4 regions of the Nissabacter sp. SGAir0207 genome follow, and region 3 is predicted to be linked to each of the others. Evidence: predicted binding sites of a transcription regulator. Region 3 holds the regulator's gene; each other region holds the start of a gene.
What was found. The regulator CRP, encoded in region 3, controls carbon source genes, mostly activating them, when cyclic AMP is high. The targets are predictions, from matches to a motif close to ATGTGANNNNNNTCACAT.
Positions count from the first base shown of each region.

Region 1: epd (erythrose-4-phosphate dehydrogenase) is a predicted target of CRP. The motif match lies at 2,120-2,137, and genes of this name have one in related genera.
Region 2: yrbN (protein YrbN) is a predicted target of CRP. The motif match lies at 2,339-2,356, and genes of this name have one in related genera.
Region 4: udp (uridine phosphorylase) is a predicted target of CRP. The motif match lies at 1,133-1,150, and genes of this name have one in related genera.

Region 1 is NZ_CP028035.1:646,736-654,185, reverse strand. Features, by position in the region: gene pgk (phosphoglycerate kinase) at 1-933, opposite strand, end outside; gene epd (erythrose-4-phosphate dehydrogenase) at 1,003-2,019, opposite strand; gene tkt (transketolase) at 2,378-4,372, opposite strand; gene C1N62_RS02815 (M48 family metallopeptidase) at 4,612-5,364, shown strand; gene speB (agmatinase) at 5,426-6,352, opposite strand; gene speA (biosynthetic arginine decarboxylase) at 6,464-7,450, opposite strand, start outside.
Region 2 is NZ_CP028035.1:458,455-465,904, reverse strand. Features, by position in the region: gene C1N62_RS02145 (luciferase-like monooxygenase) at 1-300, shown strand, start outside; gene C1N62_RS02140 (DEAD/DEAH family ATP-dependent RNA helicase) at 367-2,262, opposite strand; gene yrbN (protein YrbN) at 2,252-2,326, opposite strand; gene nlpI (lipoprotein NlpI) at 2,448-3,332, opposite strand; gene pnp (polyribonucleotide nucleotidyltransferase) at 3,461-5,578, opposite strand; gene rpsO (30S ribosomal protein S15) at 5,833-6,102, opposite strand; gene truB (tRNA pseudouridine(55) synthase TruB) at 6,222-7,166, opposite strand; gene rbfA (30S ribosome-binding factor RbfA) at 7,166-7,450, opposite strand, start outside.
Region 3 is NZ_CP028035.1:274,206-281,655, reverse strand. Features, by position in the region: gene C1N62_RS01205 (hydrolase) at 1-762, shown strand, start outside; gene C1N62_RS01200 (YheU family protein) at 759-998, shown strand; gene C1N62_RS01195 (phosphoribulokinase) at 1,119-1,988, shown strand; gene C1N62_RS01190 (OsmC family protein) at 2,018-2,425, opposite strand; gene crp (cAMP-activated global transcriptional regulator CRP) at 2,755-3,387, shown strand; gene C1N62_RS01180 (YccS/YhfK family putative transporter) at 3,449-5,566, shown strand; gene C1N62_RS01175 (aspartate aminotransferase family protein) at 5,575-6,789, opposite strand; gene C1N62_RS01170 (aminodeoxychorismate synthase component II) at 6,925-7,450, opposite strand, start outside.
Region 4 is NZ_CP028035.1:3,638,958-3,646,407, forward strand. Features, by position in the region: gene C1N62_RS16320 (DedA family protein) at 1-98, opposite strand, end outside; gene udp (uridine phosphorylase) at 251-1,012, opposite strand; gene C1N62_RS16330 (autotransporter outer membrane beta-barrel domain-containing protein) at 1,986-4,403, shown strand; gene C1N62_RS16335 (dienelactone hydrolase family protein) at 4,541-5,374, shown strand; gene metE (5-methyltetrahydropteroyltriglutamate--homocysteine S-methyltransferase) at 5,415-7,450, opposite strand, start outside.

The DNA.
Region 1 (7,450 bases), 370 kb from region 3:
GCCTACCGGGCCGTTCCACAGGATGGTCTTGGCATTTTTCAGGATCTCCGCCAGACGCTCCGCGGACTGGTCACCCAGGTCGAGGATTTGTTCATCATCTTTGATGTCGTTGACAGATTTCAACGTTGCACGGGCGGTTTCAGAAAACTCCGTGGCCACGCGCACATCGGTCGGGACCGGAATGTCACAGGTTTCCAGCAGCTTTTTCGCCTCATCCGTCAGGTCAGCTTCATACAGGGATTTGCCGACGTTGTGGCCCTGCGCCGCCACGAAGGTGTTGGCGATGCCGCCGCCGACAATCAGCTGGTCAGCGATTTTGGAGAGGGAGTCCAGCACGGTCAGCTTGGTGGAAACCTTGGAGCCGCCCACGATGGCAACCATCGGGCGGGCCGGGTTGCCCAGCGCCTTGCCCAGCGCTTCCAGCTCAGCGGAGAGCAGCGGGCCGGCACAGGCGATAGGCGCGAACTTGCCGACGCCGTGGGTGGAAGCCTGCGCACGGTGCGCGGTGCCGAAGGCGTCCATCACAAACACGTCACACAGCGCGGCGTATTTCTTCGACAGCGTTTCGTCGTCTTTCTTTTCGCCCTTGTTGAAACGGACGTTTTCCAGCACGACCAGCTCACCTTCTGCAACCTCAACGCCCTCCAGGTACTCTTTTGCCAGACGTACCGGCGAGGAGAGTTTGTCTTTCAGGTAATCCACCACCGGCTGGAGCGAGAACTCTTCGTTATACTCACCTTCAGTCGGGCGGCCCAGGTGGGACGTAACCATGACGCGCGCGCCCTGCTTCAGTGCCGCTTCGATGGTCGGCAGCGAGGCGCGGATACGTGCGTCAGAGGTCACTTTGCCCTCTTTTACCGGCACGTTCAGGTCAGCACGGATGAGGACGCGTTTGCCGGCCAGATCCAGATCGGTCATTTTAATTACAGACATGGTGAACCCTCTCGTTGATTCTCTTTAAAGTTGCTTGAGCGGTGAGCCGGCAGAGGCCGGTGCACCGTACTAGAAACCGCTTGCGGCCATTGCCCTGGTGGTGTCTAACATCCGGTTGGCAAAGCCCCACTCATTGTCGCACCAGACCAACGTCTTAATCAGGTGCTGCCCACTGACCCGCGTTTGGGTGCCATCAACGATGGCGCTGTGCGGATCGTGGTTAAAATCTATCGAGACTAATGGTAGTTCCGTATAGTCAACTATACCACGAAACGCCCCCTGCGCGGCCTTCTGTAACAGCAGGTTGACGTCACGGACGCTGACGCAGGCCCCGACAAAAACGCTCAAATCGATGGCCGTGACATTGACCGTCGGCACCCGTACCGAGATCGCCTCAAAGCGATCCTGGAACTGCGGGAAGATGCGCGTGATGCCCGCCGACAGCTTGGTGTCCACCGGAATAATGGACTGGCTGGCGGCGCGGGTACGGCGCAAATCCGGGTGATAGCCGTCAATCACCTGCTGGTCGTTCATGGAAGAGTGGATGGTGGTCACGGTGCCGGACTCGATGCCGTAGGCGTCGTCCAGCAGCTTGATCACCGGGATGATGCAGTTGGTGGTGCAGGAGGCGTTGGAGACAATCCGATCCTCCTTGTGCAGCGCCAGATGGTTAACGCCGTAGACCACGGTCGCGTCCAGATCATGCCCGCCGGGATGGGCGAACAGCACCTTTTTCGCCCCGGCGGCGCGGTGCGCCTCGCCATCGGCGCGGCTGCCATACACGCCGGTGCAGTCCAGCACCACATCCACGCCCAGCTCACCCCAAGGCAGCGCCGCCAGCGACGGCTCATGCAGCAGACGGATGGTATCGTCACCGACCATCAGCAGGTCGCACTCCTGCCGCACGTCCCACGCAAAACGCCCGTGGCTGGTGTCATACTTCAGCAAGTGCGCCATCCCTTCGGATTGCGCCAGCTCGTTGATTGCCACCACGGAGATCTCCGCCCGACGGCCGGACTCATACAGCGCGCGTAGCACGCTGCGGCCAATGCGGCCAAAGCCATTTATCGCAATGCGGATTGTCATGCGTTTCCCTGAGTTGCGGTAATGAAAGCAGCTTCATAGAGTAATGCAGGGCGCGCCCGTGGGGAATTCCTCACGTCACGTTTACATCATCACATGGATATTGTGATCGCCGTCACACTCTTCATTTTGCAGGGATTTCCCTGAACTGAAACGGTTCAGCCGAGCATAAACCAAAGCAATCGCAAAGAAAATGATCTGACGCCGCTGTCAGTGAAAGGCCGCGCGATCGTTGCAAAAACCAGCAACACCCGCCGCTTTTGCCGTCAGGGTGGGGAAAATAGCGCCAACTTGGGCAATCCTGCCGGTTCAACGCCCATAAAAAAGGCGCCCCGGGGGGCGCCTGTCAGCGGGGAACGGCTCAGCCCAGCAGGGCGCGCGCCTTGTTCACCACGTTGTCGGTGGTGAAGCCGAACAGCTCGAACAGCTTCTCTGCCGGGGCAGATTCGCCGAAGGTGGTCATGCCCACCACGTCGCCGTTGAGGCCGACGTACTTGTACCAGTAGTCGCTGATACCGGCTTCAATCGCAATCCGCGCGCTCACCGCTTTCGGCAGCACGGATTCGCGGTAGGCCGCGTCCTGCTTGTCGAAGGCGTCGGTGGACGGCATGGAGACCACGCGCACCTTGCGGCCTTCGGCGGTCAGCTGCTCGCAGGCGCTCACCGCCAGCTCCACTTCCGAGCCGGTGGCAATCAGGATGAGCTCCGGCGTGCCGTCGCACTCCTTCAGCACGTAGCCGCCGCGGGCGATGTCCGCCAGCTGGGCGTCGGTGCGCGGCTGCTGCGCCAGGTTCTGGCGGGAGAAAATCAGCGCCGCCGGGCCGTCGTTGCGCTCGATGGCGTACTTCCACGCCACCGCCGACTCTACCTGGTCACACGGACGCCAGGTGCTCATGTTCGGGGTCACGCGCAGGCTGGCCAGCTGCTCCACCGGCTGGTGGGTCGGGCCGTCTTCACCCAGACCGATGGAGTCGTGGGTGTAGACAAAGACGTTGCGGATTTTCATCAGCGACGCCATGCGCACCGCGTTGCGGGCATACTCCACGAACATCAGGAAGGTCGCGGAGTACGGCAGGAAGCCGCCGTGCAGCGCGATACCGTTGGTGATGGCGGTCATGCCGAACTCGCGCACGCCGTAGTGGATGTAGTTGCCTGCCGGGTCATCGCCAATCGAGGTCGAGCCGGACCACATGGTCAGGTTGCTCGGCGCCAGGTCAGCGGAGCCGCCAAGGAACTCCGGCAGCAGTTTGCCGAAGGCTTCCAGCGCGTTCTGCGAGGCCTTGCGGCTGGCAATCTTGGCCGGGTTGGCCTGCAGGTTGGCAATGAAGGCGTCCGACTGGGCCTGCCACTCTGCCGGCAGCTCGCCGTTCAGGCGACGGCTGAACTCGGCCGCCAGCTCCGGGTGGGCCTGCTGGTAGGCGCTGAACTGCTCGTTCCACGCCTGCTCTTTCGCCTGACCGGCCTCTTTGGCGTCCCACTGGGCATAGATGTCCTGCGGGATTTCAAACGGCCCGTGGTGCCAGCCCAGCGCCTCGCGGGTGGCTGCCACTTCAGCGTCGCCCAGCGGCGCGCCGTGCGCGTCGTGGGTGCCAGCTTTGTTCGGCGAGCCGAAGGCAATCACGGTCTTGCACATCAGCAGCGACGGCTTGTCGGTCACGCGGCGCGCTTCCTCAATCGCCGCCTTGATGGCGTCGGCGTCGTGGCCGTCCACGCCGCGCACCACGTGCCAGCCGTAGGCTTCAAAGCGGGCGGCGGTGTCGTCGGTGAACCAGCCCTCAACGTGGCCGTCGATGGAGATGCCGTTGTCGTCATAGAACGCCACCAGCTTGCCGAGTTTCATGGTGCCGGCCAGCGAGCAGACTTCGTGGGAAATCCCCTCCATCATGCAGCCGTCGCCCAGGAAGGCGTAGGTGTAGTGGTCAACGATGTCGTGGCCCGGACGGTTGAACTGCGCCGCCAGCGTGCGCTCGGCAATCGCCATGCCCACCGCGTTGGCGATACCCTGGCCCAGCGGGCCGGTGGTGGTCTCGACGCCGGCGGTATAGCCATACTCCGGGTGACCCGGGGTCTTGGAGTGCAGCTGGCGGAAGTTGGCCAGCTCTTCAATCGGCAGGTCATAGCCGGTGAGGTGCAGCAGGCTGTAAATCAGCATTGAGCCGTGGCCGTTGGAGAGCACGAAGCGGTCACGGTCAGCCCAGTGCGGGTTGACCGGGTTGTGGTTCAGGTAGTCACGCCACAGCACTTCGGCGATATCCGCCATCCCCATCGGGGCGCCGGGGTGGCCGGATTTGGCTTTTTGCACCCCATCCATGCTCAGCGCGCGGATGGCATTGGCAAGCTCTTTACGAGAGGACATGTTCAACTCCAGGTCGGATTAAAGAAGCTAATAAGTGAGGCATTTTGTCAGACTCCGCATTGAATCGGCAATCCTTAAAACTATTTGTGAAAGGGATCACAACTTGTCAGCCATTTTGCCGCACATTTTCGGAAAAATGGTCTATGCCGGGCCATGTCTGTCGCATAGCTTAACGTTTTCTTTACGGTTGGGTTATGCTTTGCCGGTTCCCTTGTTATACCTCACAGGAAGTTAATTGTATGAAGATGCGCCCTGCGCTGTTAGCCATTGGCATCACCGCCCTGCTGGCGGGTTGCCAGAACATGAACTCCCAATCTTTACTGCAATCCGGCGCGCAGGCTTTTCAGGCGGCGACCCTCAGTGATGCGCAGGTGAAGGCCCTGAGCGTCCAGTCCTGCGAAGAGATGGACAGCAAAGCCCAGATCGCGCCAGCGAGCAGCGAGTACAGCCAGCGGCTGACCAAAATCGCCGCCGCGCTCGGCGATAACATCAACGGCCAGCCAGCCAACTACAAGGTCTACCTGACCAAGGACGTCAACGCCTGGGCGATGGCGAACGGCTGCATCCGCGTCTATAGCGGGCTGATGGATTTGATGGATGACAATGAGGTCGAGGGCGTGCTCGGCCATGAGATGGGCCACGTGGCGCTCGGCCACACCCGCAAGGCGATGCAGGTGGCCTACGCCACCACTGCCGCGCGCACCGCCGCCTCCTCGCTGGGCGGCATCACCGGCGCGCTCTCGCAGTCGGAACTGGCGGACATCGGCGAGAAGTTCGTTAACGCCCAGTTCTCCCAGAAGCAGGAGTCCGAGGCGGATGACTACTCCTTTGACCTGCTGAAGCAGCGCGGCATCGACCCGAATGGCCTCGCCACCAGCTTTGAGAAGCTGGCAAAGCTGGAACAGGGCAACAGCATCGGCTGGTTTGACGATCACCCCTCCTCCGAGGCGCGCGCCAAACATATCCGTGAGCGCATCGCCGCCGGCAAGTAATCCAAGCCCCATAAAAAAAGCAGCCCTTGGGCTGCTTTTTCTTTATTGGGACGGGAGAGGCTTAGGCGCCCTTCTTGTCCGCCTGCACGTGCAGCATCTCCAGCGCCAGCGTCGCCGCGGCCAGCGCGGTGATCTCGGACTGGTCGTAAGCCGGGGCCACTTCCACGATGTCCATGCCGACGATGTCCAGACCCAGATCTTTCAGGCCACGCACCAGCTTCAGCGCGCGGTCAGAGGTCAGGCCGCCAATCACCGGGGTGCCGGTGCCCGGCGCGTGGGCCGGATCCAGGCAGTCGATGTCGAAGCTCAGGTAGACCGGCAGGTCGCCAACGATCTGTTTCACCTGCGCCAGAATGTCATCCACGCTGCGGTCATTGACCTGCGCGGCATCCAGCACGGTAAAGCCCAGATCCTTGTCGAACTCGGTACGGATCCCGATCTGCACCGAGTGATCCGGGTCGATCAGCCCTTCGTTCGGCGCATGGAAGAACATGGTGCCGTGATCGAACTTGCTGCCGTTGGAGTAGGTGTCGGTGTGGGCATCGAAATGCACCAGCGCCATCTTGCCGAAGTGCTTGGCGTGCGCGCGCAGCAGCGGCAGGCTGATGAAGTGGTCGCCGCCGAAGGTGAGCAGGCGCTTGCCATTCTCCAGCAGCTTCTCCGCGTGGGCCTGCAACTTGTCGGTCAGGTCTTGCGCGTCGCCGAAGTTGAACACCACGTCGCCGCAATCCACCACCTTCAGGCGCTCACGCAGGTCGAAATCCCACGGCCAGCGCTTGCCTTCCCACGCGAGGTTGACGGAGACCTGACGGATCGCTGCCGGGCCGAGGCGGGAGCCAGAGCGGCCGGAGGTGGCCATGTCAAACGGCACGCCAGTGATGACCCACTCCGCGTCGCTGTCATACGGCTGGAAGTTCAGGGGAAAACGCAGAAAACCAAACGCATTGGAAACCAGAGAGTTATCGGCTTGATGGCCCAACGTGCTCATAGTTCGTCCTCTTCTATTATGGATTCGGGCCGCGCGCGGCGGCCGCCTACAGTTCAGGGATAAAAAAATCCCCCGGCCGCCCGCAAGCGCGGCAGCCAGGGGATCGGCAGGTTACTCGTCTTCCAGATAGGTATAGCCGTAGAGGCCCGCCTCAAACTCCGCCAGGAATTCCGCCTGTAGCGTGCTGTCGAGGTCGGTCTCTTTCACCTGATCGCGGAAGCGGGTCAGCAGGACGTTCGGGTCAAGCTGGACATACTCCAGCATGTCGGCCACGGTGTCGCCCTCATCAGACTGCTGCACCTCGACGTTACCGTCCGGGAAGACGTAGACGTCAACCGCCGCGGTGTCGCCGAACAGGTTGTGCATGTTGCCCAAAATCTCCTGATACGCGCCCACCATAAAGAAGCCCAGCACCGGCGGGTTCTCCGGGTCATACGGCGGCATCGGCATGGTGGCCGCGACGCCATCGCCATCCACATAGTGGTCGATGGTGCCATCGGAGTCACAGGTGATGTCGAGCAGCACCGCACGGCGCTCCGGCGGCTGGTGCAGCCCCTCAAGCGGCAGCACCGGGAAGAGCTGGTCAATGCCCCATGCATCCGGCATCGACTGGAACAGCGAGAAGTTGACGTAAAACTTGTCAGCCATACGCTCCTGCAACTCATCGATAATCGGGCGGTGCGCACGGTTGCTCGGGTCCAGCTGCTGCTGGATCAGGTTACAGATGTTCAGGTAGAGCTGCTCGGCCCAGGCACGGTTGGTCAGGTCGAGCATCCCGTGGGCGTACTGGGTGTGGACGTCATGCAGATCCATCTGGCTGTCATGCAGCCACTCACGCAGCGAACGGCGGTTGGCCGGGTCATGCATCTCCTGCCAGGTGCCCCACAGGCTCTGCAACGCGCGCGGTGCCTCCTCGGTCGGCGGCAGCGGCTCGCTGAACTCGTTGCGCTCCACGCCAATGACGTTGGAGACCAGCACCGTGTGGTGGGCGGTCACGGCGCGGCCAGACTCGGTGATCACCGTCGGGTGCGGCAGGCCGTGCTCGTTACAAGCCTGACCGATGCCCCAGATGACATTGTTGGCATACTCGTTCAGGCC
Region 2 (7,450 bases), 180 kb from region 3:
AACCAGCAGCAGTTTATCAACCTGCGCCGTGGGCACCCCGGCCCCCTGCCGCCGCCGGTTGATGACATCAACAGCCTCTGGTCACCGGCTGAACACTTTGGTGTGGAGCAGTCGCTGCGGATGTCGGTGGTGGGTGATCAACAGGGCGTCCGTCATGGCCTGCAAGCGCTGCTGCGTGAGACAGAGGCGGATGAGTTGATGATCAATGGCCAGATTTTTGACCATCAGGCTCGCCTGCGCTCCTTTGAGATCGTGGCGCAGGTGCACCCGGATTTGGTGAAAGAGAGCCGCATCCGTTAAGTGCGCTGAATTTCAGGCAAAAAAAAACCAGCCCGCAGGCTGGTTTTTTTATATTACCGGTTGTGCTTACGCATCACCGAAACGACGCGGGGCGCGCTGGCCGTCACGGTTGCCCGCTGGGCGGCGCTCGCCACCTTCACGGCGTTCACCGTTGAACGGACGACCACGACCACCTTCACGGCGTTCACCGCTGAAAGTACGACCACCACGGCCGCCTTCACGACGCTCACCAGCGCCGCCTTCGCGACGCTCACGGCGTTCACGCGGCTGCGCATCACCCAACAGCTGCATGTTCAGCGGCTTGTTCAGGATACGAGTGCGGGTGAAGTGCGACAGCAGATCGCCCGGCATACCTTTCGGCAGCTCGATGGTGGAGTGGGTTGCGAACAGCTTGATGTTACCAATGTAACGGCTGCTGATGTCGCCTTCGTTGGCGATCGCGCCAACGATGTGACGCACTTCAACGCCATCATCACGACCCACTTCAATGCGATACAGCTCCATATCGCCCACTTCACGACGCTCACGACGCGGACGGTCGCCATCGCGTGCATCACGGCGATCGCCACGATCCGGACGGTCACCACGACGATCGTCACGATCGTTGAACTCACGACGCTGACGCGGTTTGAATACCGGGTCCGGCGGCAGAATCAGCGGACGCTCGCCCTGTGCCATCTTCAGCAGCGCGGCAGCCAGGGTTTCGATGTCCAGCTCTTCTTCCGGTTGCAGCTTAGCCAGCAGCGCGCGGTACATGTCCAGATCGCTGCTCTCCAGCTGCTGCTGTACTTTAGCGGCAAACTTGGCCAGACGGCGTTCACCCAGCAGTTCTGCGTTTGGCAGTTCTACTTCTGGAATGGTCAGCTTCATGGTGCGCTCGATATTGCGCAGCAGACGACGCTCGCGGTTCTCAACGAACAGCAGCGCGCGGCCTGCACGGCCTGCACGACCAGTACGGCCGATACGGTGCACGTAGGATTCAGAATCCATCGGAATATCGTAGTTTACCACCAGGCTGATGCGCTCAACGTCGAGGCCACGGGCCGCTACGTCGGTTGCGATCAGGATGTCCAGGCGGCCATCTTTCAGGCGCTCCAGGGTCTGCTCACGCAGCGCCTGGTTCATGTCGCCGTTCAGCGCGGCGCTGTTGTAACCGCTGCGCTCCAGCGCTTCAGCCACTTCCAGGGTCGCGTTTTTGGTGCGTACGAAGATGATCGCCGCATCAAAGTCTTCTGCTTCCAGGAAACGCACCAGCGCTTCGTTTTTGCGCATACCGTAGACAGACCAGTAGCTCTGGCTGATGTCCGGGCGAGTCGTCACGCTGGACTGGATACGCACTTCCTGCGGCTCCTGCATGAAGCGACGGGTAATGCGACGGATCGCTTCCGGCATGGTCGCGGAGAACAGCGCGGTCTGATGTTCAGCCGGGATCTGCGCCATGATGGTTTCGACGTCTTCGATGAAGCCCATACGCAGCATTTCATCAGCTTCGTCCAGTACCAGACCGCTCAGGTTAGAGAGGTCCAGGGTGCCACGCTTCAGGTGGTCCAGCAGACGGCCCGGCGTACCGACCACAATCTGTGGGCCTTGACGCAGTGCGCGCAGCTGTACGTCATAACGCTGGCCGCCGTACAGGGCAACCACGTTGACGCCGTGCATGTGTTTGGAGAACTCGGTGCAGGCTTCAGCAACCTGAACAGCCAGTTCACGGGTCGGTGCCAGTACCAGCACCTGTGGCGCTTTCAGCTCCGCTTTGACATTGTGCAGAAGCGGCAGCGAGAACGCGGCGGTTTTACCACTGCCGGTCTGTGCCATACCCAGTACGTCACGGCCGTTCAGCAGATGTGGGATACATTCCGCCTGAATCGGAGAGGGTTTTTCGTAACCCATTTCAGTCAGAGCGGTAAGGATAGGAGCGGAAAGCCCCAGGTCAGCAAAAGAGGTTTCAAACTCAGTAGTCATGTACACGTGCCTCATGAGAGATGGCGGCCAGTCTACGTAACTCGTCGAGAAAATTTTCAGTCATTTTCATTGAAAAGTGTGAACCGGCTCAAATAAGTTAATAAACGGACAAAAAAACCCTCGCCTGTTAAGGCGATTTGACGATGGTAAAACCAAGGTAAATCAGGCTGATAAGTGTCCGTCAGCTATTGCTGGTCCGATTCTGATAGGTCGTCTTGCTCTTGGCCTAATAGCGCCAATTCCAACAATGCATAGCGGTGCTCAACAAAGTTATGAACGTTGTTAGCGACCGTCAGTTTGAACAGTGCCGAAGCGCTGCTCTTGTCCCCCAGACTCAGGTAGTGTTTACCTAAATAGAAGTCAGTTTCACTGAGATGCTCAGCGAGCGAAGTGTTATCCGTTGCATCTGCCTTCAGGCGATCCATCAGCGTACTTTCACTGATGTTGCCAAGGTAGAATTCGACAATATTCCATCCCCATTGCCCTCTGTCCGCTTTTTCGTAACGCTGTTCCAGCGCTGCTTCAGCCTGCTTGGGATCGATCTCTCGCTCCACCAGGTAAAGCCATAACGAACGGAAGGGATCATTTGGGTCGTCTTGATAAAACGCCTGCAGATCATCCTGCGCTAAGGGGTATCGGCCACCGTAATACAGTGCGATGCCTCGGTTTAAACGCGCGTAGTTGTAAGTTGGATCAAGCTCTAGTACAGAATCAAACGCTTCATAGGCAGCATCAAAATTGCCTGCCTGCGTTAGGTAAATGCCCAGGTAGTTGAAAACTTCCGGCATGTCGGGACGAATCGCCAGCGCCTGTGAAAAGTCGTTTCGCGCCAGCGCCCGTAATCCAAGGCTATCATACAGCACTCCACGCTCATATAACAACTGCGCACGCTCATCATCTGTCAACGCCCGGCTGGCAAGGATTTGTTCCATGCGCGCCAGGATCACTTCCTGCTGCAGCGTAGGCTGCAAAGGAATTGCCAGAACGTCGTCTTTACGCCAATCATGGTTGCTGCATCCTGCCAGCATAAGTGCTGTCGCAACATAACACCAGCGCAAGAAAGGCTTCATTTCCCACTCCCGAAGACAAACATTGGATGATCGTCCTGTCATCCGCTTGCTTAACACGAAAGCCTCCTGCCCTCGCGATACGAACAGCGCCCTACCGGCGGTAAGGCGCTGTAAAACTGCATCAACAGTTATTCTGCTTCAGGCGCAGCCGCTTCTGTAGACTGGGCAGTCGCTTCTTTGATGCTCAGGCGGACACGGCCCTGACGATCAACTTCCAGTACTTTCACTGGCACTTCCTGACCCATCTCCAAGTAGTCGGTCACTTTCTCAACGCGCTTATCAGCGATTTGAGAGATGTGTACCAGACCCTCTTTACCGCCGCCGATGGCCACGAAGGCACCGAAGTCAACGATACGGGTTACTTTACCCTGGTAGATACGGCCCACTTCGATCTCAGCGGTGATCTCTTCGATACGACGGATAGCGTATTTCGCTTTGTCACCGTCGGTCGCTGCGATCTTCACGGTGCCATCATCTTCGATTTCGATGGTGGTGCCGGTCTCTTCGGTCAGCGCACGGATTACCGAGCCGCCTTTGCCAATCACATCCTTGATTTTATCAGGATTAATTTTGATGGTGTGAATGCGCGGTGCGAATTCAGAGATATCACCACGCGGGGTGCTGATGGCCTGCTCCATCACGCCCAGGATGTGCAGACGCGCACCTTTGGCCTGATTCAGGGCAACCTGCATGATTTCGCGGGTAATGCCTTCGATTTTGATGTCCATCTGCAGGGCGGTGATGCCTTCACGGCTGCCTGCCACTTTGAAGTCCATGTCACCCAGGTGGTCTTCGTCACCCAGAATGTCAGAGAGAACCACAAAGTTTTCACCCTCTTTCACCAGACCCATCGCGATGCCCGCAACAGCGGCTTTGATCGGCACGCCAGCGTCCATCAGTGCCAGAGAAGCACCACACACGGACGCCATGGAGGAGGAGCCGTTGGATTCGGTGATCTCAGATACCACACGTACGGTGTACGGGAAGGAGTCTGCTTCCGGCATCACTGCCAGCACGCCACGCTTCGCCAGACGGCCGTGGCCAATCTCACGACGCTTCGGTGAGCCGACCATGCCGGTTTCACCTACGGAGTACGGAGGGAAGTTGTAGTGGAACAGGAAGCTGTCGGTGCGCTCGCCCATCAGCTCATCCAGGTTCTGCGCATCACGTGCGGTACCCAGAGTGGCCGTTACCAGCGCCTGAGTTTCGCCACGGGTGAACAGCGCCGAGCCGTGGGTACGCGGCAGTACGCCGGTGCGCACGTCCAGACCACGGATCATGTCTTTCTCGCGGCCATCGATACGCGGCTCGCCACGCAGCACACGGCTACGTACGACGTTCTTCTCGATGGTGCCCAGCACATCCATGATCTCGCCTTCGTCCAGCGACTCATCTTGTGCCAGCAGAGCAGCAGCAACGTCAGCCTTGATGGTATTAACCTGGCCGTAGCGCTCTTGTTTGTCGATGATGCGGTAGGCATCACCCAGACGGGATTCAGCCAGCTCCGCCACACGGGCGTGCAGGGCTTCGTTCACCGCTTCCGGCTGCCAGTCCCACTTCGCTTTGCCTGCTTCAGCAACCAGTGCGTTGATGTTCTCAATCACTACCTGCTGTTGGTCGTGGCCGAAGACCACAGCGCCCAGCATCTGGTCTTCGCTCAGCAGATCCGCTTCGGATTCCACCATCAGTACCGCGCCTTGGGTACCCGCAACCACCAGATCCAGTTTGCTCTGCTTCAGCTCATCAGTGGTCGGGTTCAGGACATACTGGTCATTGATGTAACCCACGCGTGCGGAACCAATCGGGCCGTTGAACGGGATGCCAGAGAGGCTCAAGGCCGCAGAGGCACCGATCATGGCAACGATGTCCGGGTTAACCTGTGGGTTCACGGAAACCACGGTCGCGATAACCTGAACTTCGTTCAGGAAGCCTTCCGGGAACAGCGGACGGATTGGGCGGTCAATCAGGCGGGAGGTCAGGGTTTCACCTTCGCTCGGACGGCCTTCACGACGGAAGAAGCTACCAGGGATACGGCCGGCAGCGTAGCTGCGCTCTTGGTAGTTGACGGTCAGCGGGAAGAAGTCCTGACCCGGTTTAGCTTTCTTGGCGCCAACCACGGTCACGAAGACAGCGGTGTCATCCATGCTGACCATAACGGCAGCCGTTGCCTGGCGCGCCATCATGCCGGTTTCCAGCGTAACGGTGTGCTGGCCGTATTGGAATTTGCGTACGATCGGATTCAGCAAAATCATATCCTTTATTGAGATGCAGCGCCGCATGGGCGGAAGTGCACCAGTGACTCACCGATCTTCACATTACATCCTCGCGACTAATGACAATCCTTATCCTTTCCTCGAAGGACAAAGCCTCTCATTAGCCGCGCGAACCTCTGTAGCGGAAGATCCTCTGTAGAGACAGCGGCAGTACCCTAACGGGGTCTTGCCTTGCCTCCTAGAATAAAGGGGCCAAATTTGGCCCCTTTACACTGAAACTCGCAGACTTAGCGACGCAGGCCCAGACGTTCAATCAGGCTGGTGTAGCGTGCAACATCTTTACGCTTCAGGTAGTCGAGCAGCTTACGACGCTGAGAAACCATACGCAGCAGACCACGACGGCTGTGGTGATCTTTTTTGTGCTCTGCAAAGTGACCTTGCAGGTGGTTGATCTGAGCGGTCAGCAGAGCTACCTGAACTTCGGTAGAACCGCTATCGTTAGCACCGCGACCGTAGTCGGCTACGATCTGTGCCTTAGCTTCAACGCTTAGAGACATTGTAATACTCCAGATTATAGATAATAAAACAGGTGCCGATCTCTAATTCAGCAACCCAATACATAAGCTGCGCCATTCTACTCCTTGCCATAGTGTTGCGCAAGGTAAGCAGCAGTGGCTCACTCGGGGTTTTCTACCACCAGACGGCGCGGGGCGACCCGCCCATCTTCCGCGATTTCACCAATGCCAATAAAGTGGCGCTCGTCCCCTTCGGTGATGCGAACCATCCCCTCGGACGGGGCCTGGGCGGCCTGTACCGGCTGCCCCTGCTTCACATAGCTGGCCACTGTCGGCAGCAGGTTCACTTCCGGGAAGTGCTGCACCGCACTGTCCATCGGCATCAGCAGCGGGTCCAGCAGCTCACTGGGCGCGCGCTCCTCGGCCTGGCACTGTTCAAGCAGGCTGTTCAGTTGCTCCAGCGTCACCATCCGCTCAATCGGGTAGGTGGCGACCTGCAGGCGGCGCAGGAAGGTCACATGCGCGCCGCAGCCCAGCATTTCGCCCAGATCGTCAATGATGGAGCGAATGTAGGTGCCCTTGGAGCAGTGAATTTCCAGCTCCAGCTCCAGCCCTTCATGGCGAATGAACAGCAGCTCATACACCGTGATGTCACGGGCTTCGCGCGGCACTTCAATGCCCTGACGCGCGTACTCATAGAGCGGTCGGCCCTGATATTTCAGCGCGGAGTACATGGAGGGCACCTGCTTGGTCGCGCCGCGGAAGCGCTCAAGGGCCTCCTGCAGCTGTGCCTCGCTAAAGGTGACATCACGCTCGGAGATGATCTGCCCATCCGCGTCTGAGGTGTCAGTACGCTGCCCAAGGCGCGCAATGACCCGGTAACGCTTATCGGAGTCGAGCAGGAACTGGGAAAACTTGGTCGCCTCACCCAGGCAGATCGGCAACATGCCGGTTGCCAGCGGATCGAGCGCGCCCGTGTGGCCGGCCCGGTTGGCGTTATAGAGGCGTTTTACTTTTTGCAGGGCATCGTTGGAGGAGAGGCCCTGCGGCTTATCCAGCAGCACGATACCGTGAATATCGCGACCGCGGCGACGAGGACGTCCCATTACTTCTCCTCGTCGTCGCCCGCCGCCGAGCGGCGTTCTGCATCGTTTTTCACGACGCTGGTGACCAGGTTGGACATGCGCATACCTTCAACCAGCGAGTTATCGTAGGCGAAGGTCAGTTCCGGCACCACGCGCAGGCGCATGGCCTTGCCAACCAGCATACGGATAAAGCCAGAGGCGTCTTGCAGCGCCTTGATGCCGGTGGTGATACGTTCTGGATCGTGATCTTCGGTCAGTACGTCCAGGAAGGTGACGAACACTTTGGCGTATGCCAGGTCACGGGA
Region 3 (7,450 bases):
AGCCCCTATGCCCACGGCCTGCTCCACGCCTGGCAGCAGCGCGGCTGGCTGGGCGTGGTGATGCACTTCCGGGGCTGCAGCGGCGAGGCCAATCGCCTGCAACGCATCTACCACTCCGGCGAAACCGAGGATGCGCGCTTCTTCCTGCGCTGGCTGGAGGAGCAGCACGGCCCGGCGCCGACGGCGGCGGTGGGCGTCTCGCTCGGCGGCAATATGCTGGCCTGCTATCTGGGCGAGGAGGGCGAGCGCGCACGGCTGGCCGCAGCGGTGGTGGTTTCGGCACCGCTGATGCTGGAGCCTTGCTCACAGCGGCTGGAGCAGGGCTTCTCGCGCGTTTACCAACGCTATTTGCTTGAGCAGCTCAAGCGCAACGCCGCCCGCAAGCTTCAGGCCTACCCGAATACCCTGCCGGTCAACCTCCAGCAGCTAAAGGGCCTGAAGCGGCTACGCGACTTTGATGACGCCATCACCGCGCGCGCCCACGGTTTTGACGACGCGCTCGACTACTATCGCCGTTGCAGCGCGATGCCGCTGCTGCCGCGCATCACCACCCCCTTGCTGATCATCCATGCCAAGGATGATCCCTTTATGACCGACGCGGTGATCCCCGATGCCGGCCAGCTCCCTGCCAACGTCCAGTACCAGTTGACGGAGCATGGCGGCCATGTCGGTTTTGTCAGCGGCACCCTGAAGCGGCCGCAAATGTGGCTGGAGCACCGTATCCCGGCCTGGCTGTCCCCCTATCTGGAGCCTGAAGCATGATTATTCCCTGGAAAGAACTCGACAGCGACACCCTGAGCAACCTGATTGAGGCGTTTGTCCTGCGCGAGGGCACTGATTACGGCGAACATGAACGGACGCTGGAGCAGAAGGTCGAAGATGTACGCCGCCAGTTAAAAAGTGGTGAAGTGGTGCTGGTATGGTCGGAGCTGCATGAGTCGGTCAATATCATGCCGCGCAACCAGTTCCGTGGCGATCGGGGCGAGCAGGCCGAGTGACCAAGGCTGAGTGACCGAGGGCCTGCCCCCTAGGCGCATTCGCATAATTATGGTAACTCTATAATTAATTATGCTGATTGCACGGTATGCAGGCATCACCTCTCACGGAGTCTTGAAACTATGTCAGCCCAACACCCGGTCATCGCCGTCACTGGCTCCAGCGGAGCCGGCACCACCACCACCAGCCTGGCGTTCCGCAAAATCTTCCAGCAACTGAACATCCGCGCCGCCGAGGTGGAGGGCGACAGCTTCCACCGCTACACCCGGCCAGAGATGGACATGGCGATCCGCAAGGCGCGCGACCTGGGCCGGCACGTCAGCTACTTTGGCCCGGAGGCCAATGACTTCGGCCTGCTGGAGCAGACCTTCATCCAGTATGGGCGTGAGGGCAACGGGCAGGCGCGCAAGTACCTGCACACCTATGACGAGGCGGTGCCCTACAATCAGGTGCCGGGCACCTTCACCCCCTGGCACCCGCTGCCGGAGGAGACCGACGTGCTGTTCTACGAGGGGCTGCATGGCGGGGTAGTGACTGAGCACCACGACGTGGCGCGGCATGTGGATCTGCTGGTCGGCGTGGTGCCGATCGTCAATCTGGAGTGGATCCAGAAGCTGATCCGCGACACCAATGAGCGCGGCCACTCGCGCGAGGCGGTGATGGACTCGGTGGTACGGTCGATGGAGGATTACATCAACTACATCACGCCGCAGTTCTCCCGCACCCATATCAACTTCCAGCGCGTGCCGACGGTGGACACCTCCAACCCGTTTGCCGCCAAGGCGATCCCCTCGCTGGATGAGAGTCTGGTGGTGATCCATTTCCGCGGGCTGGGGGCGATCGATTTCCCCTATCTGCTAGCTATGCTGCAAGGCTCATTTATTTCCCATATCAATACATTAGTGGTGCCGGGCGGCAAAATGGGGCTGGCGATGGAGTTGATCATGGCACCGCTGGTGCAGCGGCTGCTGGAGGGGAAAATCATCAAGTAAACGGGGGCGGCGGGCCGCCCCCCTGGGCGTCACTCGACGCTGACAATCTCAAAGCTATGGGTCACTGACGCGGCCTTGCCCAGCATCAGCGACACCGAGCAGTACTTCTCTGCCGAGAGGTTGACGGCGCGCTCCACGCTCTTCTCCGTCAGCCCCTTGCCGCTCACCACAAAGTGCAGGTTGATGTGCGTAAAGGTGCGCGGCACCTCGTCGCGGCGCTCTGAGGTCAGGCGCACCTCACAGTCGCGCACATCCTGCCGCGCCTTCTGTAGGATGGAGACCACATCAATCGCGCTACAGCCGCCCACGGACATCAGCACCATCTCCATCGGGCTGGGTGCCTTGTCACCGGCATTGCCATCCATCAAGATCTGGTGACCCGACGCGGACTCCCCCAGAAACGTCAGCCCTTCCACCCACTTTACCCGTGCCTGCATAGCCTCACCCTCCGATTATTTTCTGAAAATAGCCTAACCCCTCGCAGCCAAACAGGCAATCGGGCCGATCTTCATCATGCTGAAGCGAGACAACAGAAGACACTCGGTTCAGGCTGTGATAAAACAAACCCGAAACAAAATGTTCTGTATGGAGCAAGGTCAGGTTTTCAATGGAACGACGAGGCCGCCGTTTGGCGACTTTTCAGCCTCCGCCTTGCAGCATTATCAGACAGTTAATACTCTTGAAAGAGGCGTATTTTCAAAACGCCGTACAGGGAACTCTGAGCCCTGTGATTTTGGGCAGCGATTACAACAGAGGATAAAAGCAAATGGTTCTCGGCAAACCGCAAACAGACCCTACTCTCGAATGGTTCCTGTCTCACTGCCATATTCATAAATACCCTTCCAAAAGTACGCTGATTCACCAGGGTGAAAAGGCTGAAACGCTCTACTACATCGTGAAAGGTTCGGTCGCCGTGCTGATCAAGGATGAAGAGGGCAAAGAGATGATCCTCTCCTACCTCAACCAAGGGGATTTCATCGGCGAGCTTGGCCTGTTCGAAGAGGGCCAGGAGCGCAGCGCGTGGGTACGCGCCAAAACGGCTTGTGAAGTGGCGGAGATCTCCTACAAGAAATTCCGTCAGCTGATCCAGGTCAACCCGGACATCCTGATGCGCCTCTCCTCCCAGATGGCGCGCCGCCTGCAAGTTACCTCCGAAAAGGTGGGCAACCTCGCCTTCCTGGATGTGACTGGCCGTATCGCCCAGACCCTGCTCAATCTGGCGAAACAGCCTGATGCCATGACCCACCCCGATGGTATGCAGATCAAGATTACCCGCCAGGAGATTGGCCAAATCGTGGGTTGCTCCCGCGAAACCGTCGGCCGCATCCTGAAAATGCTGGAAGATCAGAACCTGATCTCCGCCCACGGCAAAACGATTGTCGTCTACGGCACCCGTTAATCCCGGATCAACACGGCGCAGCTGCGGCCCCCCGCACTGCGCCGTTCTTCCCTGATTGAACATGTGGCGCCGCCTTATTTACCATCCTGAAGTCAACTACGCCCTGCGGCAAACGCTGGTGCTCTGCCTGCCTGCGGCCATCGCGCTGCTGTTCGGCCAGCTCCAGGTCGGCTTGCTCTTCTCACTGGTGCCCGCCTGCTGCAACATCGCCGGTCTCGACACGCCCCATCGGCGCTATGTAAAACGTCTGGCCATTGGCGGCACGCTGTTCGCCGGATGCAGCCTGATACTGCAACTGCTCTTGCTCTACGCCCACTGGCCGCTGCCGCTGATTTTGCTGGCGCTGGCGCTGCTGCTCGGCGTGACAGGCGAGCTCAGCCCGCTGCATGGCCGGCTGCTCAACGGCACGCTGGTGGCGGCCATCTTTACCCTCAGCATGGCTGGCACCACGCCGCTCTGGCAGGCGCCGGGGCTATTCCTGCTCGGCACGCTCTGGTATGGGCTGTTTACCTGGGGCTGGTTCCGGCTGTGGAAAGAGCAGCCGATGCGTGAATCGCTCAGCCTGCTCTACCGCGAACTGGGTGACTACGTTGAGGCCAAGTACAGCCTGCTGACCCAGCATCTGGATCCAGACACTGCCCTCCCCCCGCTGCTCAAACGCCAGCAGAAGGTGATGGACTTGATTGTGCAGGTCTACCAGCAACTGCATATGCTCTCCGGCGAACGCCACCCGCACTATCGGCGGCTGTTCCGCGCCTTTCAGGTAGCGCTCGATCTCCAGGAGCACATTACCGTCAGCCTGCACCAGCCAGAGGAGGTGCAGAAACTGGTGGCGCAGAGCCAGGCAGAGGCAATTATCCGCCGCAATGCGGAGGTGATCGCCAAGCGGCTGCGGATGATTGCCGATGACCTGCTCTACCACCGCCGCTCCGCCCGCTTTGAGATGGGCGGCGAACTGGCGGCGCTGGAGAAGATTGCCAACCGCTACCCTGATAATCCGGTCGGCCAGTTCTGCTACTACCACTTCAGCCGCATCGCGCGCCTGCTGCACACCCAGCGGCCGCTCTATCGCCGCAACCTGATGGAGAGCCGCAACCGCCTGCCCTTCTGGCCAGCGCTGAAGCGCTACCTCTCCTGGCGCTCGATGTCACTGCGCAACGCCGCACGTGTCGGCGTGATGCTGGCGCTCGGCAGCTCGATTGGCCTGTTCTTTGACCTGCCGAAACCCTATTGGGTGCTGCTCACCGCGCTGCTGGTGATCCAGAACGGCTACAACGCCACCCGCGTGCGCATCCAGCACCGGGCCATCGGCACGTTAGCCGGGCTGGTGCTGGCCGCCGGTGTACTGCACCTGCAACTGCCGCAGGCCGCAATGCTGGGCCTGATGGTGTTAATCATGCTGGCCGCCTATCTGGTGCTGCGCAATAACTACGGGCTGGGCATGGTGGGGCTGACCATCACGGCGGTCTATACGCTGCAACTGGTGACGCAAAATGGCGCCAACTTCCTGATCCCACGGCTGGTAGACACGCTGATTGGCTGCGCGCTGGCCTTCGGCAGCACCATCTGGCTCTGGCCGCAGTGGCAGAGTGGCAAGCTGCGCGACAATGCCTGGCAGGCGCTGGAAGCCTATCAGGAGGCGATCCGCCTGCTGCTCAGCGCCGATCCAGACCCGGCAAAGCTGGCCTATACCCGCATCATGGCCAATCAGGCGCACAACACCCTCTACACCGCCCTCAATCAGGCGATGCAGGAGCCGGGCTTCAACTCCCACTACCTGACTGACATGCGGCTCTGGGTGATGCACAGCCAGTCGATTGTTGAGCACCTGAACGCGATGACCATTCTGGCGCGCGATCACTACATGCTGACCCCGGCGCTGGCGCAGGAGTATTTGGAAACCTGTGAGATTGCGCTCCAGAGCTGCCAGCAGCGGCTGATGTATGACGGCCCGGCCGACGGCAGCCCCTCGTCAGGGCCGATGTTCCGTGCGCCGGACAGCGCGCCGGAGATGCCAGTGACCGAGATGGAGCGCCCGTTGCGCCGCATCCTCTCCCATCTCAGCGCGATGAACACCATCTCCAGCCTGGCCTGGCGACAGCGCCCGCACCACGGCATCTGGCTGGCGCGCCGCGTGAGGCGCGATCAAAAAAGCCGCCCGGAGGCGGCTTCAGAGTAGAGGGGAATTTAACCCGCCAGCGTGGCGATGGCCTTCTCCAGCCGCGCCATGCCCTCATGGATGTCATCAAACTCGATCACCAGCGACGGCGCAAAACGCAGCACATTCGGCCCGGCGTTGAGCATCATCAGCCCCTGCTCCGCCGCGGCCGTCAGTATATCGCGGGCCTTGTTCTGGTACGGCTCGCTTAGCTCTGCGCCCAGCAACAGCCCCATGCCGCGCACCTCTTTGAAGATCGCATACTTCTGGTTGATCGCCTCCAGCGCCTTCAGGAAGTGCTGGCGACGCTCCTCAATGCCCGCCAACACCTGCGGGGTGTTGATGGTATCCAATGCCGCCTCAGCCACCGCGCAGGCCAGCGGGTTGCCGCCGTAGGTGGTGCCGTGGGTGCCGACCGTCATTGCCGAGGCGATCTCCTCGGTGGTCAGCATCGCGCTGACCGGGAAACCGCCCCCCAGCGCCTTGGCGGTGGTCAGGATGTCCGGCGTCACGCCGTAGTGCATGTAGCTGAAGAGCTGGCCGCTCCGGCCCATGCCACTCTGCACCTCATCAAACACCAGCAGTGCCTGATGCTGGTCACAGAGCGCGCGCAACCCTTGCAGGAACGCAGCGTCTGCGGGTGTCACGCCGCCCTCGCCCTGAATCGGCTCCACCACGATGGCGCAAGTGTGGTCGTCAATGACCGCTTTCACCGCATCAAGATCGTTGTAAGGCACATGGACGATGTCCGCCGGTTTCGGGCCGAAGCCGTCGGAGTACTTGGGCTGGCCGCCCACCGACACGGTAAACAGCGTGCGGCCGTGGAAGGCATTGTGGAACGCGATGATTTTGCTCTTGTAAGGGCTATGGCGGTGGGAGGCGTAGTAGCGCGCCAGCTTGAAGGCGGCCTCGTTAGCCTCTGCCCCGGAGTTGGCGAAAAAGACACGCTCGGCGAAGGTGGCGTCAATCAGCTTCTGCGCCAGACGCAGCGCCGGCTCATTGGTGAAGACGTTGCTGACGTGCCAGAGCGTTTCGCCCTGCTGGTGCAGCGCCGCCACCAGCGCCGGGTGGCAGTGGCCAAGCGCGGTCACCGCGATGCCGCCAGCGAAGTCCACATACTCCTTGCCCTGCTGATCCCAGACCCGGCTGCCCTTGCCCTTCACCGGAATGAACTGTGCCGGTGCATAAACAGGCAAAATCACCTGATCAAACGTGTCACGACCCACTGCTGATTTATCTGTCATACCGCTCTCCCTCTGCCATCAGACCAGCCGCCACGACCCGATGCCGCCACAGCCCATGAAATTATAATCAGGAAATATGCATAATAAATCACTTACAGGCAACCGGAAATCGCCTGCGGCGGCAAATTGTTGCCGTCAGCGGGCGAGGAAGTTGCCCAGCAGCTGCAAACCCTGTTCGCTCAGGATGCTCTCTGGGTGGAACTGCACCCCCTCCAGCGGCAGCGTGCGGTGGCGGATGCCCATGATCTCATCCTGCGCGCCGTCGCGCTCCGTCCAGGCGGTGACGCGGAAGCAGTCGGGCAGGCTCGGTGGATCAATCACCAGCGAGTGGTAGCGGGTAACGGTCAACGGCTGGTTGAGCGACTGGAACACCCCTTCGCCATCATGGCGGATGGGCGAGGTCTTGCCATGCATCACCTGCCGGGCGCGGACAATGCGCGCGCCGAAGCTCTGGGCCATCGCCTGATGCCCAAGGCAGACGCCCAGAATCGGCAGCTTACCGGCAAAGTGGCGGATGGCGGCCAGCGAAATGCCCGCCTCATCCGGCGTGCAGGGGCCGGGCGAGATCACCAACTGCGCCGGTGCCAGCCGGGCGATGCCATCCAGGTCAATGTGGTCGTTGCGGATAACCTGTACCTCAGCGCCGAGCTGGCAGAAATAT
Region 4 (7,450 bases), 560 kb from region 3:
GATTCGGCGAATGCCAGTAGGAAAACCACGGGCGCGGCCCACTGCTCATGCTGGCGCACCAGCTCCAGGGTATCGGCCACGATGCTGGCAATTGTCACAGGTCACTCCATCTGATAAACGGGCAGACCCATCAGAATACCTGCCTAACGGCCATCCTGCCTGTAACCTTGGGTAAACAAGCCTTGAGTTGTGCAAAGTTGCCGCCATAAAAAAAGGGCGCCGCAGCGCCCTGTTCATGTTGGCAAAGCAATCACACCAGACGGCGCGCCGCCTCGACCACGATTTTCACCGCGTGGCTCTCGGTCTGCTTCATGGTTTCGGCATTCGGGATCTCTTGCTGGGTGCGGTTGACGATCACCCCTGCCACCATGCCCGCACGCAGCCCCTGGCTCGCGCACATGGTCAGCAGCGTGGCGGACTCCATTTCGTAGTTCATCACGCCCATTGCCTGCCACTCCTCCATCGAGCCTTTGAAGCGGTTCACCACGCGGCCAGAGAAGGTGTCATAACGCTCCTGGCCGGGGTAGAAGGTGTCGGAGGAGGCGGTGACGCCGATATGGGTGGTCGCGCCCACTGCCTTGGCGGCCTCTACCAGCGCAGTGGTACAGGCGAAATCGGCCACGGCCGGGAACTCCATCGGTGCGAAGTGCAGGCTGGCACCATCAAGGCGCACGGCCGCGGTGGTGACCAGCACGTCGCCGACGTTAATGTGGTTCTGGATGGCGCCGGTGGTGCCGATGCGCAGGAAAGTGCGTACGCCCAGTTGCGCCAGCTCTTCCACCGCGATGGAGGTGGAGGGGCCACCGATGCCGGTCGAGCAGACCACCACGGCCTTGCCGTCCAGCTCGGCGCGCCATGACGTAAACTCACGATGGGACGCCAGCTTGACCGGGTTTTCCATCAGGCGGGCAATCTTCTCTACGCGCTCTGGGTCACCGGGTACGATCGCCAGGGTGGCACCCTGCAGGTCAGCCTTGGTCAGGCCAAGGTGGAAAACATCAGACTTAGACATAGGAAACTCCTGTTAACAACGCTTTGCCGGGAATAAAAAGAGAGTGTACTGAAAAATCAGTTAATTTTTTGTGATAACCATCACTGCCAATGCAACACGTATGCACAAGTTGCCAAATTAATGTGACAAGATTCACATTAACGCCATTATCGCACCCTTTTCCGCTTCCATACCAGTGCCTGCCACCCTACCCGGCCCCTCTGCTGGCTGAAAAATATCGCGCGTGAACAGACCTCGCCGATAGGTGGCAAGAGCTGAACAGCCATGCCCCTTACCCAGTCTACCCCAAGGTTACGCCAAGAATTGAATAATTAGAATTTAACTCATTTAGATTAAATAAATAAATTTCCTAATTGTTAGTCTCCAAATTAAACAATCCTTAATGGAAATTAAATAACAAATAAATGTTTGCTTATTTTTTTAGGAATTAGAATTTCAGGCTGCGCATTTTTCCCATTTTCTGCATAAAACTTTCTACAAGGATGAACAATTGAAAACGCTCAATACAGTACGCACCCCTCTCGCCTCAAATATACTTAAAGCCTTACCGTTAATGCTCGCCGTTGGCGGCGTCGGATTCAGCGCCACCACGCACGCCACCGAAATTAATGACGGTGGTAATGATAATGCTCCACCCATCAATATCAGTGGCAACAGCGCGGAGAGTCCGCATAGTTTAACTATCTACCCAGGTGATTTATCTATTGTTACTACTGGCAATAATTCACACGGCATTTATGTCCATGATGGTGGAAGAGTCTTCGAAGAAAATATCAAAATAATTGACGATAACGGTACTAAGAGGGGAACGACCACTAGCATTTCCACCACCGGCGAGAGTGCCAAAGGTATTTATTCTCGGAATGGTAGCACCGTAGAATTATTGAGCCCACTGACAATTAAAACCAATAATATTAATTCAGACGGTGTTTATTTGGAGGGTGATAATAATACCTTCAGCCTTATGGCGGATATGTCGGTCACCACCGCAGGCGACAACAGCGCTGGCATCAATCTCAACGGCAAAAAAAACAGCGTCGAAACCGGGAATCTGAGCGTTAAAACCGGCGGGACAGGCAGCCATGCAGTGACCGCCAGTGGCGAAGGGAGCACCGTCACTGCCACCAACGCCTCACTCTCCACCACCGGTAAGAGTGCCTCAGCCATCGCCGTTGACCAAAAAGCCGCAGTCACGCTGACAGACAGCACCCTCTCCAGCACCGGCGCTGACAGCCTGACCGTGCAGGCGCACGGCGGCAGTAGCGTCTCTCTGGCGGGCACCACGCAGGACGCCACGCTCATCACCCTCGGCGCCAACAGCCACTCCATCGAAATTGATACCCAAGCCACCGTCACCGGCAACCAGCTGAATATTGATCACCAGTCTGAAAACAGCGCCGCCATTGTGCTGCAACAGCGCACCGGTGCGGCCGCCAGCGAGCAGGGCGGCACCCTAAACCTCACCCAATCGAGCCTGACCAGCCACCAATCCTCCCCGGCTCTGGCCGCGGATGGCGGCAACTGGACAGTGGATTTTAACCATACTGACCTGAACGCAGGCCAGGGTCAGGCGATCTATGTCGCTAACCAAGCCGACGCCACCAAAAGCGCCGAGTTGCAGGCCCAGTCCGCCAAGCTGAACTTCACGGCGGAAAATGGCAGCACCGTGACCGGCAACGTGGTGGTGGAAGCGCAGGACAATCTGGCGAACCAGCTCACCATGGGGCTGCTGGACTCCACCTTCAATGGCGCGTCCCAAGGCAATATCGACCTGACGGCCAAGGACAGTACCTGGAACATGAGCGCCAGCTCCACGGTCAACTCACTGGCGATGGACAACAGCAGCGTCCACTTCGCGCCAGAGGGCGACTACAAAACCCTGACCACTCAGTCGCTGTCGGGCAGTGGCAGCTTCTACCTCAATACCGAGCTGAATGAGGGCGGTGCCAGCAGCCAGAGCGACAAGATCATCGCCGCCAATGCCGCCAGCGGCAGTAATTTCACCCTGTATATCAATGGCCGGGGCGATGGTGCCGCCACCGAGGGCAATGGCATCGAGGTGGTGGAGATTCAGGATCAAAGCCACGCCACCTTCGCACTGGGGAATACGGTCAGTATCGGCGCCTATGATTACTACCTGTTTGAAGGGGATGCTGAAGGCTCGGCTGATACCAACGACTGGTATCTGCGCGCTCAATATAACGATCCCGATGACAACGGCGACGACAATGGCGATGACGACAACGGCGGCGATGACAACGGCGGTGACGACAACGGCGGCGATAACGGCGGTGACGACAACGGCGGCGATAACGGCGGCGACAACGGCGGCGACAACGGCGGCGACAACGGCGGCGACAATGGCGGTGACAACGGCGGTGACAACGGCGGCGACAACGGCGGCGACAATGGCGGTGATGACAACCGTGTTCCTGCTGATGTGAAGCCGTACCGTGAAGAGGTGCCCGGCTACGCGGTCGCCCCTTACCTGAACCTCTACTACGGCCTGCAAACGGTCGGTACCCTGCATGAGCGCATGGGTGATGCCGAGCAGTACGCACGCAACTACAACAACCTCGCCTGGGCGCGTACCGGCGGCAACAGCACCTCCTTCAATGCGGGCTACTTCGGCTATGACACCGACTCCTGGTTTGCCCAGTTTGGTACTGACCTCTATCAGGATGAGACGGACAACGGCACCCGCGTGCATGGCGGGGTGATGGTGACCCTCGGTTACCAGAACTCTGACAACCAGGATCAGGCGCGCCGGTACGGCGACAAGCCGGTAGAGACCGGCTCGCTGCATACGGATGCCTACAGCGTGGGCGGCTACTACACCCGCTATGCGCAGGATGGCAGCTACGTCGATCTGGTAGGTCAGTTCACCTACTACCGCAACAAATATGAGAGCCGTTACGATGCCCGCCAGAACAGCTTTGGTACCCTGCTCTCCGCGGAAGGCGGCAAGCCATACGCGCTCAGCGAGAACTGGAAAATTGAGCCGCAGGGCCAACTGATCTACCAATATCTGATTAGCGAAGACTTTGGCGATGCGATCTCTACCGTCTCTGGCGTCAATGAGAGCGCGCTGACTGGCCGCGTCGGGGTGCGGTTGTTCCGCGACCAGCAGGAGAACAAAGAGCAGGAGACCTTCAAGCCCTACCTGACGGCGGACGTGTTGCACAACTTCACCGATGCCCCGACCGTGCGGGTAGCCAACAGCGACGTGCAGGCTGACCTGAGCACCACCTGGTGGCAGACTGGCGCGGGCATGACCGCCCGTCTGGCAGAGAACACCTGGATCTACGCCGACGTGCAGTACCGCAAAGGCATGGATGACGATATGGAAGGCTACGTCGGCCACATCGGCATCCAAGGCAGCTTCAAGTAATGTCCCTCCCTCCGCGCCCTTGGGCGCGGAGTTTCTCCCCCGTCGTCTACCCTGCTCGTCTCCTCCCTGCCCGTTCTGGTTTTATTTCCTATAGTTAATGCTGCACAGCGCTACCCTACGACGATGCGGAGACCGCCATGAAACATGATGAACCCCTGAACACGCAGGCCAGCGACGGTTTTGCCCCCGCCGTTGCGCCGATTGCCTCCACCACCCGCCATACGGATGAACAGGATCTGTACACCAGCGAAACCACCATCCCGACGCAGGGTGAGAGTATGCCAGCCTACATGGCACGCCCGGCCGCCGCCGCTGGCCCATTGCCGGTGGTTCTGGTGGTGCAGGAGATTTTCGGCGTGCATGAGCACATCCGCGATCTCTGCCGCCGGCTGGCGAAAGAGGGCTATCTGGCGATCGCGCCGGAACTCTACTTCCGCCAGGGCGATCCGCAGCAGTACCAGAGCATTGATGAACTCTTTAGCCAGTTGGTCAGCAAGGTGCCAGACCAGCAGGTACTGGCCGATCTGGATCACACTGCCCACTGGGCGACCCGCAATGGCGGCGCGGCCAACCAATTGGCGGTGACCGGCTTCTGCTGGGGCGGTCGCATTGCCTGGCTCTATGCCGCCCACAATCCGCAGCTCAAGGCGGCGGTGGCGTGGTATGGCAAGCTGGTGGGCGACAAATCCCTGAACCAGCCGAAGCATCCGGTGGACATTGCCGTCGATCTCAACGCCCCGGTGCTTGGGCTGTATGGCGGCCAGGATCACGGCATTCCCCAAGCGACGGTGGAGACCATGCGTCAGGCGCTGCGTGCCGCCAACGCGGAGGCCGAGATAGTGGTCTACCCGGAGGCCGGTCACGCGTTCAATGCGGATTACCGTCCCAGCTATCACCCGGAAGCGGCTGCCGATGGCTGGCAACGGATGCTGGCGTGGTTCCGCCGCTGTGGTCTGACTGGCGTGGTGTAAGCGTTATGGGCGCGAGCGCGCCCTGTTTTGCCCTTTCCGATCAGGCCGATTCAGTGCGCAGGCGCTTCGCCGCCGTCACCATGTTGGCGAGGGCCTGGCGCGTCTCCGGCCAGCCACGGGTCTTCAGGCCACAGTCCGGGTTGACCCACAAACGCTCCGCCGGGATGTTTTCGGCCGCCTTGCGCAGCAGCGCCTCGATCCACTCCACGCTCGGGACGTTTGGCGAGTGGATGTCATAGACGCCGGGGCCGATGCTGTTCGGGTAGTCGAACGCCTTGAAGGCTTCCAGCAGATCCATATCGGAACGGGAGGTTTCGATGGTGATCACATCGGCATCCAGCGCGGCGATGGCCTCCATGATGTCGTTGAACTCGCAGTAGCACATGTGGGTGTGGATCTGCGTGTCGTCGCGGGCAACGGCGGCGTTCAGCTTGAAGGCCCCCACCGCCCACTCCAGATAGGCTTGCCACTCGCTGCGGCGCAGCGGCAGCCCCTCGCGCAGGGCTGGCTCATCAATCTGGATGATGCCGATGCCCGCTTGCTCCAACTCCTGCACCTCATCACGCAGCGCCAGCGCGATCTGTCTGGCGATCACCTCACGGCTGACATCTTCCCGTGGGAAAGACCAGCAGAGAATAGTCACCGGGCCGGTCAGCATCCCTTTCACCGGTTTGTCGGTCAGCGACTGGGCATACTTCGCCCACTCGACGGTGATGGCCTGCGGGCGGCTGACATCCCCGATGATCACCGGCGGCTTCACGCAGCGGGAGCCGTAGCTCTGCACCCAGCCATTCTGGGTGAAGACGAAGCCGTCCAAATGCTCGCCGAAGTACTCCACCATGTCATTGCGCTCTGCCTCGCCATGCACCAGCACGTCCAGCCCGAGGCGCTCCTGCTCCGCGATCGCGTGCCTGATGTGCTCGCTGATGCCGGTGCGGTAGCGGCTGCCATCCAGCCGGCCCTGTTTGAACGCCAAACGCAGGCCGCGGATCTCGGGGGTCTGCGGGAAGGAGCCGATGGTGGTGGTCGGCCAGGCTGGCAGCGGGAATTTGCCGCGCTGCTTCTCGGCCCGCACCGGATAAGGGTGCTGGCGCTCGCACTCCTGCGCGGTGATGGCGGTCAGGCGCGCACTGACGGCCGCATTGTGCACGCGGCCGGAGTCGCGGCGGGCACGGATTGGCGCGCTGTAGTCGGTGATTTTTTTCAGGGTCTGCGGGTCGCCGTGGTTCAGGGCGTCGCTGAGCAGCGCCAGCTCGGCGCATTTTTGCAGCGCGAAGGCGAACCAGCTCTTCACCTCCTCGTCCAGACGGCTCTCGACGCTCAGGTCGATCGGGCTGTGCAGCAGGGAGCAAGAGCTACCCAGCCACAGGGTGCGCGATTGCGCCGCCAGCGGTTGCAGGCGGTTGAGCCAGGTGGCGAGGTCAGCGCGCCAGACATTGCGGCCATTGATTACGCCCAGCGAGAGCACCCACTCCGCCGGCAGGGCCGCTGCCAACGCATGGGGATCATCGCGGCCCGCCACCAGATCGACGTGCAGGCCCTGCACGTCCAGCGTGCGAAGGGTGTCGAGGTGATGGCCGATGCTGTCGAAATAGGTGGTCAACAGCAGCTTGGTCTGGCCATTCAACGCGGCGTAGGCAGGCTTGAAGGCCGCCTGCCACGCTGGCGGCAGCTCCAGCACCAGCGCCGGCTCGTCAATCTGCACCCACTCAATGCCGCGTTTTGCCAGTTCCGCCAGCACCTGCTGGTAGACCGGCAGGAGGTCATTGAGCAGCGAGAGGCGGTCGAACGGCTCGCCCTTCACCTTGCCCAGCCAGAGGTAGGTGACCGGGCCGAGCAGCACCGGCTTCACCCGGTGGCCGAGCGCCAGCGCCTCGTCCACCTCATCCAGCAACTGGGGCCAGGCCAGCGTGAAGCGCTGGCCCTGATGGAACTCCGGCACAATGTAGTGGTAGTTGGTGTTGAACCATTTGGTCATCTCGGCGGCGGCGGCTGGCTCGCCGGTTGGCGCGCGACCACGGGCAATGCGGAACAGGGTATCCAGATCCAGCGTGCCGGAGGCATTTTGGTGGCGCG